Regions from separate parts of the Citrobacter werkmanii genome, predicted to be linked through region 2. Evidence: predicted binding sites of a transcription regulator. Region 2 holds the regulator's gene; the other holds the start of a gene.
The links. Region 2 encodes PhoB, which activates phosphate uptake and scavenging genes when phosphate is short. Its sites were predicted from a motif close to CTGTCATAAAACTGNCNNAT; they were not measured.
Positions count from the first base shown of each region.

Region 1 (4,519 bases), 2.0 Mb from region 2:
TGGGCAAGATCCAGGACGTTCTGTGTTCCGATGATGCTATACGGATGCGTGGGCGCCTGAGTACGCAGCGCATTCAGACCGGCTTCTATCTCCATCACCGGTTGACCATCGGGCAAGTTGCTGAGCAAATCCAGTGAGCCGGAGGAAAAATGCAAGGCGCTTTGGCCGCGCGTGACAATCGTACAGCGCAACCCGCTTTTTTGCAGTTGCAGGCCGCACAGCAGTCCTGCCAGGCCGCCGCCGATAATGACGGTATCAAATTTCATCCTGGTGCTCCTTTTCCAGACCGCACAATCCCTGATAGACCCAGCGCGTGAATTCGCTTTCGCGCAGCGCGTCGCCCCAGGCGATAGGCTGCACGCCTTTCCAGCGCTCGTTGAGGAAATCGGAAAGCTGGGTAATAGATTGCGCAGCGGTGGTGACATTAAAACGTTGCAGCAAACCTGCGGCGCGGCAGGCGCACAATTCGCCCTGGCAGGTCCCCATACCAACGCGGGTACGGCGACGTAAATCCAGCAGACTGTTGACGGTTAAATTCTCGACGGCGTATTGCACTTCGCCCGCGGTGACCGCTTCACATTCACAGACCAGGCTACGGTGCTGACGACCTTCGCTAAGCCACGCCGGGGTGCGATCGCCGTGACGGTAGACCGCCGAACCGCGCAACGGCGCGGGCAAAGAAATTACGCGTTTCAGCGTGTGCTGGGTGGATTCCTGCGAGCCGGGCAGCGCCGCGTCTGCTGTGGTGCAAGGTTGAGAATTGCCCAGCTTACGGCAAACGGCATCGGTGGCCCATTCCGCCATCAGACGGTAGGTCATCAGTTTGCCGCCAGTAATGGTGATAAACCCATCCAGTCCGTCACGTTCAGCGTGATCGAACAGCACAATACCGCGGCTGACGTTACGACCGCTTGGATCGTCGTCGCTGGCGACCAGCGGTCGCACACCGGAGTAGGCGCGTAAAATGCGTGTTTTCGCCATAATCGGCGCCAGTTTCTCACCTTCGCGCAGCAGAATATCGACCTCTTCTGCGGTGACGCGGTTGCTGTCGATATCGTCGTAATCAATGTGCTGCGAGGTGGTGCCAATGAGCGAAATGGTATCGCCAGGCACCAGAATATCGGCGTCAGAGGGTTTACGGCAGCGGTTAATGACATGCTGGTTTATGCGATGATCCATAATCAGCAGCGATCCTTTGGCCGGGAACATCCGGATACTCAGATCGGCATATTCGGCAATGCGCTGGCCCCAGATCCCGGCGGCATTCACCACCACCGGCGCATGCAGGGACTGCATCTCACCCGTCAGGTGATTGCGCACGTTAACGCCGCAAACCGTTGTCCCTTCGCGAATCAGCCCCGTCACTTCATGGGCCGTTAAGATAACTGCGCCATGCTCACGCGCATCCAGCATGTTGGCGGCGGTTAAGCGGAAGGGATCGACCGTACCGTCCGGCACTTTGACCGCGCCAATCAACTGTGGGTTGACGGAGGGTTCGATAATGCGCGCCTGCTGAGGGTCAATCGCTTCTGCGCGAATACCGGCCTCTTCACAGGCGCGAATGAAGGTAGCCTGGAAGGAGAGCTCATCCTCCGGCAGGGTAATAAACAGACCGTCCGTCGGCTCAACGCAATGACGGGCGATACGTTTCAGAATCTGGTTTTCGCTGATGCACTCACGGGCAGATTCAGCGTCGGTGACGGCGTAGCGCGCACCGCTGTGCAGCAGGCCATGGTTACGTCCGGTCGCGCCCGTGGCGATATCGTGGCGTTCCACTAAGATGACGCGCAACCCGCGCAGCGCACAGTCGCGTGCGATCCCTGCACCTGTTGCTCCTCCGCCAATGATAATCACGTCACTTGTTTGCGAGTCGCGAGTTTTCATTGTTTTTCCTCACAGTTCGTTTTTTATCATTTAGCCACATAAAAAACATGGATTGTTTGATTTCGCGCATAATCGCTCATTATTCGAAAATGAAACGTGATTTCGTGCGCCTTTATGAACATTTGTCATAAATCTGTAACAATTTGTGCTGCGTTTCACATTTTTGTTAGGTATCTTTCCTTAACATCGCGGCCACACTGGAAGCGGTAGGGTAGTAATGACGAACTGCAGTGTTTACTTCGAATGAAAGACGGCCACGGAGGCTACGCTATGTTGAGTATTTTTAAACCAGCGCCACATAAGGCGCGTTTGCCTGCTACGGAGATCGACCCGACATATCGTCGATTGCGTTGGCAGATTTTCCTGGGGATTTTCTTTGGTTATGCCGCGTACTATCTGGTACGTAAGAACTTTGCCCTGGCGATGCCATATCTGGTTGAGCAGGGTTTCTCTCGCGGCGATCTGGGTTTTGCCTTGTCCGGTATCTCCATCGCTTACGGATTTTCGAAATTCATCATGGGGTCCGTTTCGGATCGCTCGAATCCGCGCGTTTTCTTGCCAGCAGGTTTGATTCTGGCTGCCGCAGTGATGTTGTTTATGGGCTTTGTGCCGTGGGCGACATCTAGCATTGCGATTATGTTTGTGCTGCTGTTCCTCTGCGGATGGTTCCAGGGGATGGGGTGGCCGCCGTGTGGCCGTACCATGGTGCACTGGTGGTCGCAGAAAGAACGTGGCGGCATTGTTTCCGTCTGGAACTGCGCGCACAACGTGGGCGGCGGTCTGCCTCCTCTGCTGTTCCTGCTCGGTATGGCCTGGTTCAATGACTGGAAAGCGGCGCTGTATATGCCTGCTTTCGGTGCGATTGTGGTTGCGCTGTTCGCCTTTGCGATGATGCGCGATACGCCGCAGTCTTGCGGTCTGCCGCCTATCGAAGAGTATAAGAACGACTACCCGGATGATTACAACGAGAAAGCCGAAGAAGAGCTGACCGCCAAGCAGATCTTCATGCAGTACGTACTGCCAAACAAACTGTTGTGGTACATCGCTATCGCCAACGTGTTCGTTTATCTGCTGCGCTACGGCATCCTGGACTGGTCACCAACCTACCTGAAAGAAGTGAAGCATTTCGCACTCGATAAATCATCCTGGGCCTACTTCCTGTATGAATACGCGGGTATTCCAGGCACGCTGCTGTGTGGTTGGATGTCGGATAAAGTCTTCCGTGGCAACCGTGGCGCGACCGGCGTGTTCTTTATGACGCTGGTGACTATCGCGACCATCGTTTACTGGATGAACCCGGCAGGTAACCCGAACGTTGATATGGCTTGTATGATTATCATCGGCTTCCTGATCTACGGCCCGGTCATGTTGATCGGTCTGCACGCGCTGGAACTGGCGCCGAAAAAAGCGGCGGGCACGGCGGCAGGCTTTACCGGACTGTTCGGTTATCTCGGCGGTTCTGTGGCGGCGAGCGCCATTGTCGGCTACACCGTTGACTTCTTCGGCTGGGACGGCGGCTTTATGGTGATGATTGGCGGTAGCGTGCTGGCGGTCATTCTGCTGGTGGTCGTCATGATTGGTGAAAAACGTCACCACGAAGAAGTACAGCTGAAACGTAACGGGGGCTAATTAATGAAAACCACATTGAAAAGTCTCAGCGTGGCGCTGATGCTGGCTGGTATGGTCGTTAGCAGCGCGGCGGTCGCCGCCGATAAAATCGTGATTGCGCATCGTGGGGCAAGCGGTTATTTACCGGAGCATACGCTGCCCGCGAAAGCGATGGCCTATGCTCAGGGCGCGGATTATCTGGAGCAGGATTTGGTAATGACCAAGGATGACCATCTGGTCGTCCTGCATGACCACTATCTGGACCGCGTCACCGATGTCGCTGAGCGTTTTCCGAATCGTGCGCGTAAAGATGGACGTTATTACGCCATCGACTTTACGCTGGACGAGATCAAATCGCTGAAATTTACCGAAGGCTTTGATATCGAGAATGGCAAAAAGGTACAGACTTACCCTGGGCGCTTCCCGATGGGTAAATCTGATTTCCGCGTGCACACTTTCGAAGAAGAGATTGAGTTCGTTCAGGGACTGAATCACTCAACCGGTAAAAACATCGGCATTTATCCGGAAATGAAGGCGCCGTGGTTCCATCACCAGGAAGGGAAGGACATCGCAGCGAAAACGCTGGAAGTGCTGAAAAAGTACGGGTATACCAGCAAAAACGACAAGGTTTACCTACAGTGTTTTGATGTCGCGGAGTTAAAGCGCATTAAAAATGAACTGGAACCAAAGATGGGGATGGATCTCAATCTGGTGCAGTTGATTGCGTACACTGACTGGAATGAAACCCAGGAGAAAAAGCCGGACGGTAGTTGGGTTAATTACAACTATGACTGGATGTTTAAACCGGGTGCCATGAAGCAGGTGGCGCAGTATGCGGACGGCATTGGGCCGGACTACCACATGCTGGTTGATGAGAAGTCGAAAAAAGGCAATATCTCGTTAACTGGCATGGTTCAGGACGCGCATCAGAACAAGATGGTGGTGCATCCTTATACTGTTCGTGCCGATCAGCTACCGGATTACACCACTGACGTAAACCAGCTGTATGACATTCTGTATAACAAGG
Region 1 is NZ_CP044101.1:3,447,013-3,451,531, reverse strand. Features, by position in the region: gene glpB (glycerol-3-phosphate dehydrogenase subunit GlpB) at 1-266, opposite strand, end outside; gene glpA (anaerobic glycerol-3-phosphate dehydrogenase subunit A) at 256-1,884, opposite strand; gene glpT (glycerol-3-phosphate transporter) at 2,155-3,513, shown strand; gene glpQ (glycerophosphodiester phosphodiesterase) at 3,517-4,519, shown strand, end outside.
Region 1: a site for PhoB is predicted at 2,007-2,026, ahead of glpT (glycerol-3-phosphate transporter). Genes of this name have one in related genera too.

Region 2 (4,519 bases):
TCAGGCTGATTGCGCGCGCGGTTCTGGCTCCAGAATGCGCGATAGGCTTCGCCCCGGACTTCGAACTCGACCTCGGCCAGACACTCGGCGGTGTCGCGGGTCATCAGATCGTTTTGCGATTGAGACACGGTATTGAGCCGCGGCGTTTCGTGATACAGCGCGAGACAAATGGCGTCCAGCAGGGTGGTTTTTCCCGCGCCCGTTGGACCCGTGATGGCGAATAGCCCATTGCTGGCAAAGGGCTCAGCCGTGAAATCGACTTTCCATTCTCCTTTCAGAGAATTGAGGTTTTTCAAACGCAGGCTGAGAATTTTCATGCTTCGGTCTCCCCGGCAAGCGTGTGTAAGGTGGTGCTAAACAGTTGATTCAGGCGCTCGCGTTGCGATTCTTCGAGTTCTTCCAGCGCCAGGCGACGGGCAAAAACGTCCGTCACGCTCAGCTCGCTTAGCGTTTCACGTCGTTCATTCGCCATAATACGTTCGCGCTGTTCCCGGCTACGGCGCACCAATAACACCTCTACCGGTAAATCTTCGGTTAATGCCTGAATCTTACGCTGCATGTCGTGCAGATAGTCATCGGTGGTGATTTCGATATCTAACCAGACTGGCGGTTCCTGCTGCACACCGCGCCACTGCTCTAGTTGGGCGGTAATCGCGGCTAAATCACCTTTCAGCACCGCCAACGGCTGGGTGACCGGTACGGTGAGGTGTTCAACAGCGCTCAGCTTGCCGTTTTCGAAGCTCACCAGATGGACGCATTTGCTTTTGCCGCACTCGTCAAAACTGAGCGCAATTGGCGAACCGCAGTAGCGAATATGCTCTGTTCCGCCGATAACCTGCGCCCGGTGAATATGCCCCAGCGCGATGTAATCGGCCGGAGGGAAGTTTTGTGCCGGAAAGGCGTCCAGCGTACCAATATAAATGTCACGTACCGCGTCACTTTTACTGGCGCCGACGGTGGTCAGATGCCCGGTCGCAATGATGGGTAGGTTCTGGTCGCCGCGCAGCGTACAGGCGTCCTGATACTGCTGCTGGTAGTAGTCGGTGATTGCTGACAGCAAATGCTGCTGTTTCTCTTGTCCGGTTAGCCCGGCCTGGCTGGTAATGATGTCACGCGGGCGTAAAAAAGGAACCGGGCACAGGATCGCGCCCGGCGTGCCGTCGCGTTGAGACAGCACCTGCGGCGCATGGCCAGCGCTGGCGATCACTGTGGTGTTGAGAAACGCCAGAATATCGCGGGATTCGTTGAGCGTGGCGACGGAGTCGTGGTTACCTGCCAACACCACCAGATGACAGCCGGTTTGCTGCAGATTAACGACAAAACGGTTATACAGCTCACGGGCATAGCTTGGCGGTGAGCCGGTATCGAAAATATCGCCCGCCACAATAATGGCATCCACCTGCTGGGATTGTGCCGTTTCCAGCAGCCAGTCGAGAAAGGCCTGATGTTCAGCGGCGCGGCTCTTGCTGTAGAAATTTTGGCCCAGATGCCAGTCAGACGTGTGAAGGATGCGCATAAGAGTTCCATGACGATAAAACAGTGGCGGGGATTATAACCCTGCAAGGACGGTAATATCTTGTTTAAGGGCTGTCATAATTCGCGGGGCTGCGTTAAACCTGGACTATCTTTTCATAAATCTGTCATAAAACTGACGCATAATGGCACCGTATTGATGGCAAACGATTTAATTATAAACAGGGCAAATCATGGCGAGACGTATTCTGGTCGTAGAAGATGAAGCTCCAATTCGTGAAATGGTCTGCTTCGTGCTCGAGCAAAACGGTTTTCAACCCGTAGAAGCCGAAGACTATGACAGTGCTGTGAACCAACTCAATGAACCCTGGCCGGATCTCGTCTTGCTTGACTGGATGCTACCCGGCGGCTCGGGCCTACAGTTTATTAAACATCTCAAGCGCGAAGCGATGACGCGGGATATTCCCGTGATGATGCTGACGGCGAGGGGAGAAGAGGAAGATCGCGTCCGGGGTCTGGAAACGGGCGCGGATGATTATATTACCAAGCCGTTTTCTCCCAAGGAGCTGGTGGCGCGTATTAAAGCTGTTCTGCGTCGTATTTCCCCCATGGCGGTGGAAGAGGTTATTGAGATGCAAGGGCTGAGCCTTGACCCAACCTCGCATCGCGTGATGACCGGCGAGGATCCATTGGATATGGGGCCGACAGAATTCAAACTGTTGCACTTCTTTATGACCCACCCTGAACGCGTCTATAGCCGTGAGCAATTACTCAATCATGTCTGGGGTACCAATGTGTACGTGGAAGACAGGACAGTGGATGTGCATATCCGCCGCTTGCGTAAAGCGCTGGAGCACAGTGGACACGATCGTATGGTGCAGACAGTTCGTGGGACGGGATATCGTTTTTCGACCCGCTTCTGACTGACATGAATAGGGGCCTGACGGATTAGGCTGTTAATGGAGTAAGACGTTTGCTAGAACGATTGTCATGGAAAAGGCTGGTACTGGAGCTGATCCTCTGCTGCATACCGGCGTTTATCCTTAGCGCTTTTTTTGGTTACCTGCCCTGGTTTTTGCTGGCGTCGGTAACCGGCCTGCTTGTCTGGCATTTCTGGAATTTATTACGCTTGTCCTGGTGGTTATGGGTCGACAGAAGCATGACCCCGCCGCCGGGGCGCGGAAGTTGGGAGCCGTTGCTGTATGGGCTGCATCAAATGCAACTGCGCAACAAAAAGCGCCGTCGGGAACTGGGTAATCTGATTAAACGTTTTCGCAGTGGGGCGGAATCGCTACCCGACGCGGTGGTGTTGACGACTGAAGAGGGCGGCATTTTCTGGTGTAACGGCCTGGCCCAGCAGGTTCTGGGACTGCGCTGGCCGGACGATAGCGGGCAAAATATACTTAACCTGCTGCGCTACCCGGAATTCACGCAATATCTGAAAACGCGTGATTTTAGTCGGCCAATCAATCTGGTGCTCAATACCGGACGGCATCTGGAGATTCGCGTGATGCCCTATACCGATAAGCAATTGCTGATGGTTGCGCGCGATGTTACCCAGATGCACCAACTGGAAGGTTCGCGGCGTAACTTTTTCGCCAACGCCAGCCATGAGTTGCGTACGCCGCTGACGGTGCTACAAGGTTATCTGGAAATGATGCAGGAGCATCCGCTGGAAGGAACGACGCGTGAAAAAGCGCTGCATACCATGCGTGAGCAAACGTACCGCATGGAAGGGCTGGTGAAGCAGTTGCTGACGTTGTCGAAAATAGAGGCCGCGCCAGCGCTACTGCTTAATGAGAAGGTGGACGTGCCGATGATGCTGCGCGTGGTTGAACACGAGGCGCACACGCTGAGTCAGAATAATCATACGTTTACTTTTGATATTGATAGCCACCTGAGCGTGCGGGGAAATGAGGAGCAACTGCGTAGCGCGATTTCGAATCTTGTGTATAACGCGGTGAACCATACCCCCGCGGGTACGCACATCACCGTGCGCTGGCAGCATGTTGCCTCCGGGGCGGAATTTAGCGTCGAGGACAATGGGCCTGGTATTGCTGCGGAGCATATTCCTCGTTTGACCGAACGCTTCTATCGCGTGGACAAAGCGCGATCCCGACAAACGGGCGGGAGTGGACTGGGTCTGGCCATCGTGAAACATGCTCTGCAACATCACGATAGCCGCCTGAATATCGAAAGTACGCCAGGCAAAGGGACGCGATTTAGTTTCGTCATCCCGGAACGTTTAATGGCCAAAAGTAACGATTAACCCGTATTCGTAAGATAATCTTTCCAAAAGCCAGCGCGAGCTGGTTTTTTTATGTGGTCAATAGTTACATCCTGAATTTTGCGACGTTTGATTGTTTTTTGTTCGAACTATTACCCATACCTTTTTCCATGAAATGGTTTTTTGTGCTAACTGCATTTTTCATATCGCTATATTGTTCTGGTTTTTGGATCCCACCTTGCTTTAAAACGTTATAAGCGTTTAAATTGCGCTCCAGATGCTGTCATACCGACTGCATTTACGCGGTAAATCGAAAAACTATTCTTCGCCGCGCCAGGTCGGGAGTGTTTCCCGCTGGAATTGAGCAAAAATGCCGCTGTATTGTCCCCCAGGGAAAGGCAAAAATTTATTATTTTCAACACCACATCCACAGGCAGTAAGACTTTATGACCCATCAGTTAAAATCGCGCGATATTATCGCTTTGGGATTTATGACATTTGCACTGTTCGTTGGTGCAGGTAACATCATCTTCCCCCCAATGGTTGGTTTGCAGGCAGGCGAACACGTCTGGACTGCGGCTTTTGGCTTTTTGATTACCGCCGTTGGTCTTCCGGTGCTTACCGTTGTCGCGCTGGCGAAAGTCGGTGGCGGTGTGGACAGCCTGAGTACGCCTATCGGTAAGGTTGCTGGATTACTGCTGGCTACCGTCTGCTATCTGGCGGTTGGTCCATTGTTCGCGACGCCGCGTACCGCAACGGTCTCTTTCGAAGTCGGGATTGCGCCGCTGACCGGTGACTCTGCGCTGCCGCTGTTCATCT
Region 2 is NZ_CP044101.1:1,439,570-1,444,088, forward strand. Features, by position in the region: gene sbcC (exonuclease subunit SbcC) at 1-317, opposite strand, end outside; gene sbcD (exonuclease subunit SbcD) at 314-1,516, opposite strand; gene phoB (phosphate response regulator transcription factor PhoB) at 1,707-2,396, shown strand; gene phoR (phosphate regulon sensor histidine kinase PhoR) at 2,447-3,742, shown strand; gene brnQ (branched-chain amino acid transporter carrier protein BrnQ) at 4,147-4,519, shown strand, end outside.